4 regions of the Listeria aquatica genome follow, and region 1 is predicted to be linked to each of the others. Evidence: predicted binding sites of a transcription regulator. Region 1 holds the regulator's gene; each other region holds the start of a gene.
What was found. The regulator Rex, encoded in region 1, represses fermentation and respiration genes when NADH is low (regulators of the CRP and FNR family bind a similar motif). The targets are predictions, from matches to a motif close to TTGTGAAATATTTCACAA.

Region 2: the regulator Rex is predicted to act here: its motif matches at 1,513-1,530, upstream of HB912_RS11345 (cytochrome ubiquinol oxidase subunit I).
Region 3: the regulator Rex is predicted to act here: its motif matches at 1,285-1,302, upstream of qoxA (cytochrome aa3 quinol oxidase subunit II).
Region 4: the regulator Rex is predicted to act here: its motif matches at 1,836-1,853, upstream of HB912_RS07930 (flavocytochrome c).

The regions. Positions count from the first base shown of each region.
Region 1 covers NZ_JAARRM010000004.1:105,030-108,527, reverse strand. The annotation lists gene HB912_RS10255 (LTA synthase family protein) at 1-34, shown strand, start outside; gene HB912_RS10250 (DUF2238 domain-containing protein) at 148-867, opposite strand; gene HB912_RS10245 (redox-sensing transcriptional repressor Rex) at 984-1,625, opposite strand; gene HB912_RS10240 (ABC-F family ATP-binding cassette domain-containing protein) at 1,929-3,498, shown strand, end outside.
Region 2 covers NZ_JAARRM010000005.1:105,020-108,517, forward strand. The annotation lists gene HB912_RS11335 (acetate--CoA ligase) at 1-635, opposite strand, end outside; gene tadA (tRNA adenosine(34) deaminase TadA) at 737-1,252, shown strand; gene HB912_RS11345 (cytochrome ubiquinol oxidase subunit I) at 1,619-3,022, shown strand; gene cydB (cytochrome d ubiquinol oxidase subunit II) at 3,009-3,498, shown strand, end outside.
Region 3 covers NZ_JAARRM010000005.1:45,432-48,929, forward strand. The annotation lists gene mvaD (diphosphomevalonate decarboxylase) at 1-190, shown strand, start outside; gene HB912_RS11055 (phosphomevalonate kinase) at 174-1,238, shown strand; gene qoxA (cytochrome aa3 quinol oxidase subunit II) at 1,497-2,603, shown strand; gene qoxB (cytochrome aa3 quinol oxidase subunit I) at 2,620-3,498, shown strand, end outside.
Region 4 covers NZ_JAARRM010000002.1:413,900-417,397, reverse strand. The annotation lists gene HB912_RS07940 (MarR family winged helix-turn-helix transcriptional regulator) at 1-197, shown strand, start outside; gene HB912_RS07935 (M24 family metallopeptidase) at 376-1,767, shown strand; gene HB912_RS07930 (flavocytochrome c) at 1,899-3,416, shown strand.

The DNA.
Region 1 (3,498 bases):
ACAAAAAGATGAAGAAAAGCAAGAGGAGAAATAAAAAACGAGACTAACTAGCCAAAAATAAAAGAACAGAAATCGTTCAATGAAGCCATTTGTAGAAATGGTAGATTTAACGATTCTGTTCTTTTTTGTTTTATTCCGAGCTTATTTTCATTTGGTTTTCTTCCAATTTTTCCGCTTAAAAGTAAATTGCTTCATCCACGGTAAGCCCTTCTTAAGCGCGATATAACCAATTATCGCAATAACAAGTGCTCCTAAAATATCTACAATGATGTCTCCCATCGTATCAGCAAGTGCTGCCCGTCCAACATAAGGCGTGCCTCCTGATGATTCAAAGCGTTGCATGTTAAGTCCAAGTAACCCATCAAACGTGTATTCATAGACTTCCCAAAATGCGCCAAGTGTGACTGCGAAACAAAAAGAAAAAACAGCTACAAAGCCTGGCTTCATTTTCAATACAACATTTTCATTGAAGTTCAACAAGCTTACAAAAGAAAAACCTATCGCTCCTAGCATCGCACCACTGAAAATATGCAAAATTTTGTCCCAATAAGGAACAATCGAATAAAACTTTTGAATCGTTCCTAAATAAATGGAACCGTAAAGGAAAATAATAAACAATAAATACACGAGTCCAGGAATTTCAAACTTAAAACTTCTTGCAAGAATTGACGGAAGCGCCAAAATTAAAATCCCTAAAATAATTTCGACCAATAAGAAAATATAGTCACTTTGTAAAGTTACTTTTGGGCCGTGTACGGGTTGCTCAACAGGTGCGGTGAAAATCTCAAATACCGTAAAAACAAGTGACACCGCCATTGACGCAAAAATAAATAGTGCTACCCACTGCGTCCAGTTCAATTTTTTAATCCAGTTCATTCTTTTGTACCTCCCAATCATTTTAACAAGGCTCTCCGCCTTTCTTTACCCAAAAATAGTCAGAAAAAAACCGACATGATTTTCTCATGCCGGCGCAAAAGCTTTCTTTAATTTTTGGAAGGATAATTTTCCAAGAAATAAATGAGCGTTTGCAGTTCCGTCGTCAAATCAATGTGGTGTACGCGAACTTGTTTAGGAACGCTGATTCTCGCTGGGGTAAAGTTTAAAATTCCTTTCACATCAGCTTCTACGAGCTTATCTACCGTTTCCTGAGCTTCATCAGCTGGAACCGTTAAAATGACTACTTCCACTTGATTTTCTTTCAAAATCTCTTCCATATCATTTAAATGATAAATTGGAATTTCTTGTTGAACCGTACCCACTTTGGCAGGATCAACGTCAAAGGCTGCACAAACGCGGATATTGTTGTTTTTCATGAAGTTATAATGAAGCAGAGCCATCCCAAGGTTTCCGACTCCAATGATGGCTACATTAGTTTCTTTATCTTGACTTAATGTTTTACCAAAAAAATCAAGTATGTAAGAAACATTATAGCCATACCCTTTTTTCCCTAACGCTCCGAAGTAAGAGAAATCACGACGAATCGTTGCAGAGTCCACTTTCACAGCTTCGCTTAATTCCGCTGAAGAAACGCGCTCCTTGCCTGATTCGTAAAGATATTTCAAATAACGATGATAAAGCGGTAAACGCTTCGCCGTCGCCTGCGGGATTTTTGTTGTTTCATCCATATTCTTCATTCGTCCTTTCTACCTTAAAATTCACTTTTTTGACTACAAATCTGCAGTTAATTTAGTTTGAAGCTGTTCTTACTTTCACAATGCTTGCTTTACTACTATAAACATTTCACAAGCAATGCACAATCTTTTTGCTCAAAAAAACCAAAAAAAGTACTTAATTGTTTAATTCAACAGACCGTTCTATTTTATTTTACTGTAAAATCACAAATAAAGCTAACTATTTCACATAATTTTTTTATGTGATTGCATGATAAACCGCTTTAAGCTAAACTAATAGAGATGGGAGAGAGAAAAATGATTCTATTACAAGCGCAACAAATTGCAAAATACTTTGGCGCAGAAGTGATTTTAGAAAATATAAAACTCGAAGTGAAAACAAACGACCGGATCGCGCTTGTTGGCCGAAATGGTGCTGGGAAATCGACACTTCTTAAAATTATTGCCGGACAAATCGGCTATGATGCAGGAACCATCTCACATCCAAAAAATGTGCGGATTGGTTACTTGGCACAAAACACTGGACTTGAATCAAGCAAAACCATTTGGAATGAAATGCTTGCTGTCTTTGATGATTTATTGGAGCTTGAAAAAGAGATCCGTATGATGGAAAAACGCCTTGCAGATACTAGTTTATATGAGGACCCTGAGTCTTCAAAACAAGCGCTTGAAACCTATGATAACTTACAGCATCTTTTCAAAGAACGCGGTGGTTATACGTATGAAGCAGAAATTCGTTCCATCTTGAACGGCTTTAAGTTTTATCAAGAAGACTATGATAAACTCGTCTCCTCGCTAAGTGGCGGGCAGAAAACACGACTTGCGCTTGCCAAACTACTTTTATCAAAGGAAGACTTGCTGATTCTTGACGAACCTACCAATCATCTTGATATCGAAACACTCGCTTGGCTAGAAAATTATTTACAAAACTATGCGGGCGCGCTTTTGATTGTTTCACACGATCGCTATTTTCTCGACAAAGTGGTCAATCAAGTTTATGAAATCAGCCGTACGAAAATGCAGCACTACACGGGAAACTACAGTCGCTACTTGGTTCTCAAACAAGAAAAACTAGAACGTGAATGGAAAGAATTTGAAAAGCAACAAACTGAAATTGGAAAACTTGAGGATTTCGTTGCCCGCAATTTGGTTCGCGCTTCAACCACTAAACGAGCGCAGAGCCGCCGAAAGAAGCTTGAAAAAATCGAACGTCTGGACCGGCCTGAGGGAGCGGAAAAAGCGGCTCACTTTGGTTTTCAATTTGAGCGTGCCTCTGGAAACGATGTTTTATTTGTTGAAGAACTTGCAATCGGCTATGACAAAGAAAAAACAGTTTCGAAAAACTTAACCTTTGAAATGAAGCGTCAAGATAGTCTTGCACTTGTTGGACCAAATGGAGTCGGAAAATCGACATTGCTCAAAACGCTAATCCAAGAACTTTCTCCACTAAGTGGTAGCTTTCACTTCGGTGCAGGCGTGAAAATCGGTTATTATGACCAAGAGCAGGCGAAACTTTCTTCAAACAAAACCGTACTGCTGGAGCTTTGGGACGACTATCCCGAGCTTGACGAAAAAGTCATTCGAACAACACTCGGCAATTTTCTTTTTTCTGAAGACGATGTTTTAAAACTAGTTTCTACACTGAGTGGTGGCGAAAAAGCCCGACTTGCTCTTGCCAAACTAACCCTTCTTGGCGCTAACGTACTTATTCTTGATGAACCGACTAATCACCTTGACATTGAGAGTAAGGAAGTACTCGAAGCGGCTTTAATTGATTTCGCTGGAACGATTCTTTTCGTTTCACATGATCGCTATTTCATTAACCGGATTGCTTCTAAAGTCGTTGAACTGAGTCCAAACGGAGCTC
Region 2 (3,498 bases), on a different contig from region 1:
TTTTCACGAATATCAAGCCAGTGATCAGCCGCGATCCGGATATGCGCATAGCCCCAGCCGTGAACGTGTACCACACCTTTCGGGTTTCCAGTCGTTCCACTTGTGAAGGCAAGTAAACAAGGGTCGTCGCGGTGAGTTTCAACGGGAGTAAATTCAGCGGAAGCCTTTTCCATGACTGTCGCATAGTTTGTCCATTCTAAGGCGGTTCCATCGAGTAGAATACGCATTTTTAGCAAGGAATCAATGTTCGAAATTTTATCGATCTCTTGATGAAGACCCGCATAGGCGATGATCCCTTTTACGCCCGCTTGGTGAATACGATATTCAAGATCGTGTGCTTTTAAAAGTTCGGATGCCGGAATAATAATGGCACCAGCCATCCATAAACCCATATAAATGGAATAGGTTTCAAGTAAGCGAGGCGTGATGACAATGACGTGGTCTCCCTTTTTAATTCCTGCTTCGGTAACAACGTTTGCAAATCTACGCGCTTCAGCAAGTAGCTCATTGTAGCTCCAGCTTCTTTCAGGCGCATCTGGAGATTTCCAGATTAAGGCTGTTTTGTCAGAGGCGAATTTTGTGATTTCGTCTGTAATGTTATAGAGTTCGGGTGCAATTAAGTTTTCTGAATACAAAATAGATTTCCTCCTTTTAAAAAATTAGTACCTGATAATAGAACATGGTAATATATTTAAATCTAAAAAGCAACTGTAAAGAAAAGCAGGATTATGCTAAGATGAAAAAAACGGTTGAGAAGTGGGGAGCAGAAGTGGAAAAAGAAAAATTCATGCGGGAAGCGATAAAAGAAGCTGTAAAGGCGCGCGATCTTGGTGAAGTACCAATTGGAGCGGTTGTTGTATTAGATGGAGAAATTATCGGACGAGGCCATAATTTGCGAGAAACCTCCCAAAATGCTATTACACACGCAGAACTTTTAGCCATTCAAGATGCTTGCATTAATCAAGGTTCTTGGAGACTTTCAGGCGCCGATTTATATGTAACGCTTGAACCTTGCCCGATGTGCAGTGGCGCCATTTTACTCTCACGAATTCATAAAGTTTACTACGGCGCTAGTGACCCAAAAGCGGGAACTGCAGGAACACTGATGAATTTACTGGAAGACGATCGCTTCAATCATACCTGTGAAGTGGAAAAAGGACTTCTGCAGCAAGAAACGGCGGAACTGCTCACCTCATTTTTTAAGGATCTGAGGGAGCGTAAAAAAAATTACAAGTCTCAAAAAAACGAATGAGTCTTTTTTACTATTTTAGGGGAATCCCTATTTTTATTTCTGAATGTGAATAATCGAGCAAAACTCTAGCTTAAGTCTAGCGAAGGCTTTAACTTTGTCTGCTTTAATTGTGTACAGTAAGCTATAAAAAAGCTACTAAAGAACTAAATGATTTTCAGGCGAAATAGGATAAAATGTACTGTATACAGAACTTATTCTAGTTTAATAATTTTTCTTATAGTGTTTGCGCAAAAAGACTTTGTAGTGAGATTTACCTATGATTGTGAAAAGGAGAACAACCACTAGCGGTTTGTTTCGGTTTTTTTTCACAATCTTTGCAAGCGCTTGAAAAAGACATGTAAAACGCAAAAAAAGGAGGGGAAAAGGGTGGATACTTTGTTTCTAGCCCGCTTCCAGTTCGCATCAACAACGATCTTTCACTTTCTGTTCGTGCCGCTATCCATTGGACTTGTGTTCATGGTCGCGCTCATGCAGACGTTGTATGTTGTGAAAGGAAAAGATGTTTACAAAAGAATGTCGAAGTTTTGGGGACACTTGTTTCTGATTAACTTCGCAGTCGGTGTCGTAACCGGGATCATCCAAGAATTCCAATTTGGGATGAACTGGTCCGATTATTCTCGTTTCGTGGGGGACGTATTTGGTGCTCCGCTAGCTATTGAAGCGCTTCTTGCTTTCTTCATGGAATCGACATTTATCGGTCTATGGATTTTTGGTTGGGATCGCCTCGGAAAAAAACTTCATTTAGCATGTATTTGGCTTGTTTCGATTGGTACGATTCTTTCAAGCTTTTGGATTCTCGCTGCTAACTCGTTTATGCAACATCCAGTTGGTTTCGAATTTAAAAATGGTCGTGCTGAAATGAATGACTTTTGGGCACTTATCACGAATGGTCAGCTACTCGTTGAATTCCCGCACGTTATTTTTGGTGCGTTCGCAACAGGAGCTTTCTTCGTTGCAGGGATCAGTGCTTATAAAATGCTTAAAAAGGAAGATACAAACTTCTTCAAACGCTCTTTCCAAGTAGCGCTTGTACTTGCCATCATTGGCGGATTTGGTACAGCGTTCAGCGGTCACTCGCAAGCACAATACTTGGTCAAAACGCAACCAATGAAAATGGCTGCAACAGAAGGTGTTTGGGAGGATACTGCGGATCCAGCTCCGTGGACAGCGATTGCTGGTATTGACGTAGATAACCGCAAAAATACGTGGTCAATTGAAATTCCATATGCGCTAAGTTTCCTATCTTACTCTACATTAAGTGGTTCAGTAGAAGGGATGAATACACTTCAAGCGCAATATGAACAACAATATGGACCGGGCGATTATATCCCACCAGTGCGCACTTCATTCTGGAGCTTCCGTATCATGGTTGCTGCTGGAATGCTAATGATTCTTTTCGCACTGATTGGTGTTGTACTTGCATGGCGCAAGAAACTCGAAAATGCGAAATGGTATTTGCGTCTAATGGTTCCAATGCTATTCTTCCCGTTCTTAGCTAACTCGATGGGATGGATTATGACAGAAATTGGACGTCAGCCTTGGGTTGTTTTCGGGTATCAAAAGACGGCAGATGCTGTTTCACCAAACGTTTCAGCTGGCTCACTGCTCTTCTCGATTATCGCCTTCTCAACGATTTACTCAATCTTATTGATTGTTTTAGTATACTTATTTATTCGCGAAATCAAAAAAGGACCTTATGGTGAGAAGAAACAAGAAAAAGTTTCCGTCGATCCATTTGATAAAGGGGGCGACGAAATTGTCACTGAATGAGCTATGGTTTCTGTTGATCGCTGTTTTGTTCGTCGGATTTTTCTTCCTTGAAGGATTTGACTTCGGCGTCGGAATGTCTACGCGCTTTATGGCAAGAAATGACTTAGAACGACGCGTTCTAGTAAACACAATTGGCCCGTTCTGGGATGCCAATGAAGTTTGGCTACTAACAGCAGGTGGTGCAATCTTTGCTGCTTTTCCAAACTGGTATGCGACAATGTTTAGCGGTTACTACATTCCGTTTGTCGTTCTACTACTTGCACTCATTGCACGTGGTGTTTCGTTTGAGTTCCGCCATCAAAAAGCAAGTGCTGCTTGGCGTAATTTCTGGGATTGGATGGTTTTTGTCGGCAGTATTTTACCGCCTTTCCTATTCGGCGTTTTATTCGCCAGCTTGATTCAAGGTATGCCAATTAACCATGATATGAACATGCACGCTGGTTTCTTCGATTACATTACAGTCTTCTCCGTTTGGG
Region 3 (3,498 bases), on a different contig from region 1:
TGTGAGAAAGTTGCGGGCTGATGGAATCGAAGCATATTTTACGATGGATGCTGGACCTAATGTTAAAATTGTATGTCTAAAGCAAGACGAAGAAAAAGTAGCTAGTCGAGTTGAGCCACTGGTTGGTCGTGTTTTAATTTGTCATGCGGGTGAAGGAGCTAAGGTGATTCAGAATGAAAATGGAAATTAAAATTCCTGGAAAACTTTATATAGCAGGAGAATATGCGGTGGTGGAATCTGGACATACAGCTGTTTTAGCTGCGGTCGATCGCTACATTACGCTAGTTCTTGAAGACGCACCAAAAAATGAGCTCAAAATCCCACACTATGAGGATCAAGTGACCTGGAAGACGGGCGAAGAGCTAAAGACAAACGGAGAGCACTGGTCATTTACAGCCGAAGCAATTAATACAGTAACAGCTTATTTGAAGGCTCAGGGAATTTCGCTTACGCCAATTAAAATGACGATTCAAACAGAATTGATTGATGCTTCCGGTTTTAAATATGGACTTGGTTCAAGTGCGGCGGCGACAGTAGCTGTTGTGAATGCCCTACTTGAAAAATTTGCACCAAATACCGATTTACTGACAAGATTTAAACTGGCTGCTCTTTCGCATCTCGTCGTACAAGGAAATGGCTCTTGTGGCGACATTGCTTCTTGTATGTATGGCGGTTTCATTGCCTATACAACTTTTGATCAGGAATGGATTAAGCGGCATCTCCCGTATGAATCTTTAGATTGGTTCATTAAAAATGATTGGCCAGCGCTAAAAATTGAACGGTTAACGATGCCTGATTGGCCATTTTTAGTTGGCTGGACGGGGAAACCTGTTAGTACGGGACGACTTGTTTCTGAAATTCAATTGTTTAAACAAAAAAGTCCAGCGGCGTACAAGCAGTTTTTAGATGATTCATCAGAGGCTGTTCAGAGGCTGTTAGAGGGCTTAGAAAAACAAGATCAAACAATGGCTTTTGGGGCTATCAAAGAAAATAGACGCTTACTTCAAAATCTTGGCTTGCAAGCAGGGGTACAAATTGAAACGGAGCTTCTTGAAAAGTTAGCGCAAATTGCGGTCGATTGTTCTGGCGCAGGAAAATCTTCTGGTTCTGGTGGTGGCGATTGCGGTATTGCTTTTTTACCTGACTCTAGAGCGGCAGAAAAAGTCAAAAGTGCGTGGCAAGAAACAGGAATTATGCCACTACCATTTCGTACGGGACAGGTGAACATCAAAAAATAAGGCTTAAAAACTCGATCTTATTTCACTAGGTCGGGTCTTTTTTTGTTTGTGAAAAAATTAATATGTACAGTCTTTGAATAATTGATAGATATAGGTTATAATATTAAGCGAATATGCACATAGTGTTTTTTATTGCTTGAGAAGTTTGTGAAAATAATCGAATACATGCTTTGCGGGAGTAGAAAACAAACTAGGAATCATACTATATTTTTGCGCGTTATACGAACTGTATACTTCAAAAGGAAAGAGGGGATTAGGGTGTCAAAGATACTGAAATCATTACTTCTTGCCGTTTCTGCTGGATTTCTGGCTGTTTTAAGCGGCTGTGGTGATTTGACGGTACTAGATCCAAAGGGACCGGTTGCGAAAGATCAGAGCAATCTAATTATCTATTCGATATTCTTTATGCTACTGATCGTGCTGACCATTTTTGTGTTGCTTACGATTATTTTATTTAAATACCGTGAACGAAAAAATCCAAAGAACTACGAACCAAATATGCACGGGAGCCGTAAATTAGAAATTTTATGGACGCTTATTCCAATCATAATCGTTATTGCACTTGCAATTCCAACTGTAAAAACGATTTATGCGGGTGAAGAAGCTCCAAAAGTTACATCGCATAAGGATCCAGTTGTGATTTATGCGACAAGTGTAGACTGGAAATGGATATTCAGTTATCCAAATGAAAGCATTGAGACTGTCAACTATGTACATATTCCTACAGATCGACCAGTTCTCTTTAAATTAACATCCGCAGATACAATGACAAGTTTTTGGGTGCCGCAACTAGGTGGTCAAAAATATGCCATGACTGGTATGACGATGAACTTGTATTTACAAGCTGATGAAGAAGGAACTTATAAAGGGCGTAATGCGAACTTTAACGGAGAAGGCTTCCATGAGCAACGCTTTGATGTGGTCGCACAATCTGAAAGCGACTATAAAGCGTGGGCGAAGAAAACAAAAGCTGACTCTCCACTCATCACACAAGATATTTATGATCGCTTGCTTATTCCAGGTGGCTCGAAAGAGAAGAGTTATTCAGGAACCCACTTAGCCTTTGTTGATGTGGCTGCAGATCCTGAGTATGTCTTTTATGCGTATGAACGTTTTGGTTACAAGTTAACGAATCCGCATAATCCAAACGAAAAAGTGACGATTTCTGATAAACCGCTTAAACCAGCGCGTCCAGTTACGGTTACAAATCCGCAATTTGAACGCCATGATATGGATCCGATGATCATTAAAAACGGTGAGAAATATCACTCAGATAAGCATTATGATAAAGAAATGAAAAAAATGGAAGACGACATCCAAACGAACGAATTCAATAAAAAAGAATCTGACCATGAGGGCCATTAAAGGGGGAAACTAAAACATGAAATGGAATGAATTTATCATCACTGGCGACCCTCTGATCTTAGGTGCACAAGTTTCGATTGCACTCGTCAGTATTGGGATTGTCGTGCTATTAACGTATACGAAAAAATGGAAATGGCTTTTCAAAGAATGGATTTCTTCCGTTGACCATAAACGGATTGGGATTATGTATTTGATATCTGCTGTTTTAATGTTTTTCCGGGGTGGCGTGGATGCGCTCATGATGCGTACCCAACTGGCTTTACCGGGAATGAAATTTTTAGACGCACAGCACTATAACGAAGTATTTACAACGCACGGAACGATCATGATTTTGTTCATGGCGATGCCGTTTGTTATCGGGTTAATGAATATTGCGGTGCCGCTTCAAATTGGAGCACGCGATGTTGCATTCCCATTCTTAAATAATTTGAGTTTCTGGACATTCTTTATGGGGGCAATGCTTTTCAACTTGTCCTTTGTAATTGGAGGTTCCCCAGCAGCAGGCTGGACAAACTATGCACCTCTTGCAGAAGAATTTAGTCAAGGTTATGGAATTAACTTTTACTTACTCGGGGTTCAGATAGCCGGGATAGGGACTTTGATGACGGGGATCAACTTCTTTGTCACGATCATGCGGATGAGAGCTAAGGGTATGACGCTGATGAAAATGCCAATGTTTACTTGGACAATTTTGATCACTTCTCTAATTATCATCTTTGCGTTCCCAGTTTTGACAGTGGCGCTTGCCCTCATGTCATTTGACCGGTTATTCGGGACAGCATTCTTTACACTGGCAAACGGTGGTTTACCGATGATGTGGGCCAACCTTTTCTGGGTTTGGGGGCATCCGGAGGTATACATTGTTATCCTGCCGGCATTCGGGATTTTCTCGGAA
Region 4 (3,498 bases), on a different contig from region 1:
AAGTATCTGGTCATCTTGAAGAATTACATCAAGAACAAATGAAAAACTTTGCTGAATTTGATGGTCCAAGTCGAGAAATGCCGTTCGGATTTGGTGGTGGAATGGACCGTTCTAAAGCGGATTTACATGAATGGAAGAACATGCATCGCAGACATCGGCATTTTGGATTCGGTGGTTTTCACAGAGATTTTGAATAAGTTCATAAAATGCTAAGCTAAAAAAGCAGCGAAACAAGATCGTTTATTTTGTTTCGCTGCTTTTTGTCTGAAAATAGCTTATAATGATTGTATAGATAAGGTGTAAGTAGAATTTATTTGCGCTTTATCTATCTTTTTATATCAAGCAATTTATAATCGACCAAATAAGGAGAAAACCATGCAAAAAAAGGAAATTAGTTTAAAGCAAGTTCAAGAGCCAACCATTTTTCCAAATATCGCGCCAACGTTTTTAACGGATGATACGATGAATATGCGAAAAACCAAGTTGTTAGATCGAATGAAAGCAGAGAATTTTGATGTACTTGTTATTTATGCAGATAAAGAACATGGTAGCAATTTCGAATATTTAACGGGCTTTATTCCACGTTTTGAAGAAGGCTTATTAGTTGTGGAAAGCTCTGGAAAATGCACGGCTATTTTAGGGAATGAAAATTTAAAGTTGGCTCCTTTTTCGCGTATACCAGTTGAGCTAGTTCATAGCCCGCTTTTCTCGCTTCCGAATCAACCTATGGATAATGATGGGGCTCTTGAAACGATTTTTGAAAGGGAAGGGCTTCATCAAAAAGGTAAAATTGGGATAGTTGGTTGGAAGATGTTCACTAGTAAAGTGAATGATTCGAGGAAGTTGTTTGATGTCCCGTATTTTATTGTGCATGCAGTCATGAATGTGGCTTCTCATCAAGCGGAAGTATGTAATGCAACGTATCTTATGATTGGTGAAAATGGGGTACGTACGGTGAATAATGCAAACGAAATAGCGCATTATGAATATGGTGCGAACTTGGCTTCCAGTTGTATGTTAAATGCGATGAATCGCATTGAAATTGGAAAAAAAGAATCAGAACTTGGGGAAGCTTTATCAGCGGAAGGGCAAAATCATTCGGTTGTGACAATTGCTGCAACAGGGAAGCGTTTCGAAATGGCTAATATTTATCCAACGCATAAGCCGCTTAACTTGGCGGATCCATTATCCCTCACGGTAGGATATAAAGGGGGGTTATCTAGTCGAACTGGTTTTGTTGTTCAAAATGAGGAACAACTGCCGAGTGAGCAAAAGGATTATTTGGATAGAGTTGCAAAACCGTATTTTCGCGCGGTAGTAAGCTGGTTAGAGGAAATTAAAATTGGGATGAAGGGAAGAGAATTATATCAACTGGTTGAAAACGTCTTTCCTAAAAAGGATTATCACTGGCATTTAAATCCCGGACACCTAGTTTCGGATGAAGAATGGATGTCATCTCCCGTTTATAGCGACTCGAATCAAATCTTAAAAAGTGGCATGATTTTTCAAATTGATATCATTCCTTCTATTAAAGGCTACACGGGAGTAAGTGCAGAAGAATGCGTAGCGTTGGCAGATGAAAAGTTGCAAAAAGCAATCAAAATGGAATATCCAGCATTATGGGACCGAATTTCTGCGAGGAAGAGTTATTTAATAAATGAATTAAATATTGAACTCAGTCAAGATGTTATTCCGCTTTCGAATACTGTAGCTTATATGCGGCCATTTTTCTTGGCTAAAGATCAAGCGTTTCAAGTGAAAAACTAACACAAAGCAAACCGGCTATGTTAATTTAGCCGGTTTGTTTGATTAGAAAATAAATGATATAGAATTATATGTGAAAAAGGTAACAACCGTGTTATACTAAAAAAGGTAAAAACAAAAACGGAGGGAAAGTCATGAAAAAGAAATGGTTAGCTGCGCTTAGTTTAATTTTGACCGTCATTCTAGTTATTGCTGGTTGCGGGTCAAACGCTGACAAGGCCAAAGAGAAAAAGGAGAGTAAATCTGAGAAGACGGAAGCAAATTCAGGTGCGTCTGAGGCGAGTTATACAGAGCTTAGTAAATTAAAGAAAAAATATGATATCGTCATCGTTGGTGCTGGCGGTGCAGGAATGACGGCGGCTCTTGAAGCAAAGGAAAAAGGCATGAATCCAGTGATTTTTGAAAAAATGCCTGTTGCCGGGGGAAACACTTCTAAAGCGTCTTCTGGAATGAACGCATCTGAAACGAAATTTCAAAAAGAGCAAGGAATTAAGGATAGCAATGATCTTTTTTATGAAGAAACGCTTGCTGGTGGACATGGAACAAACGATAAGGCGATGCTCCGCTATTTTGTAGATCATTCTGCGAGTGCGATTGATTGGCTAGATAGTAAAGGAATTCGTTTAAATAACATCACGATTACAGGTGGCATGAATGAAAAACGGACGCATCGGCCAGAAGATGGATCGGCTGTTGGACAGTACTTAGTGGATGGATTGCTTAAAAATGTCAAGGAAGAACAAATTCCTATTTTTGTAAATGCCAACGTAGTCGATATTTTGGAAAAAGATGGACAAGCAGATGGTGTGAAAGTACGCTTTAATGATACAACAGAAAAAACGGTTCACAGTTCAGCGGTTGTTGTGACGACTGGCGGATTTGGTGCGAGCAAAGAAATGATCGAGAAAGCGCGACCTGATCTTAAAAATTATGTGACAACAAACCAAGAAGGAAGTACCGGCGATGGGATCAAGATGATTGAAAAACTGGGCGGCACAACGGTTGATATGGATCAAATTCAAGTGCACCCGACAGTACAACAAGATAAATCTTACTTGATTGGTGAAGCCGTTCGAGGAGAAGGGGCTATCCTTGTTGATAAGGATGGGAAACGTTTTGTAAATGAAATGGATACACGTGATAATGTAACGGCAGCAATTAATAAGCTCGGAGATAAGTCGGCGTATTTAATTTTTGATGCAGGTGTGAAAGATCGCGTGAAGGCAATCAAGCAATATGAAAAAATGGGCGTTGTGAAAAAAGCGGATTCGGTTGAAGCTTTGGCAAAAGAAATTGATATGTCAGGCGACACGCTCGAAGCTACTGTAGATACTTGGAACCAAGCAGTGAAAGACAAAAAGGATACAGCATTTAACCGGACAACGGGGATGGACCATGATTTGTCGAAAGCGCCATTTTATGCAATCAAAATTGGACCGGGAATTCACTACACAATGGGTGGCGTTAAAATCAATACGAATACAGAAGTCCTTAATAAGGACGGGAAACCAATTCCTGGTTTGTTTGCAGCCGGAGAAGTAACTGGTGGCTTGCACGGAGAAAATCGAATTGGTGGAAACTCGGTTGCGGAAATTATTATTTTTGGTCGTGAGGCGGGTGTGAAATCTGCTGAATTTGTAGAGAAAAATTAATTTTAGTAGGGAGACCTCTTTTTCTTGCGAGAAGAAGGGGTTTTTGCTTTAGGCATATTAGTTGAAATGATTGGTCATTTAT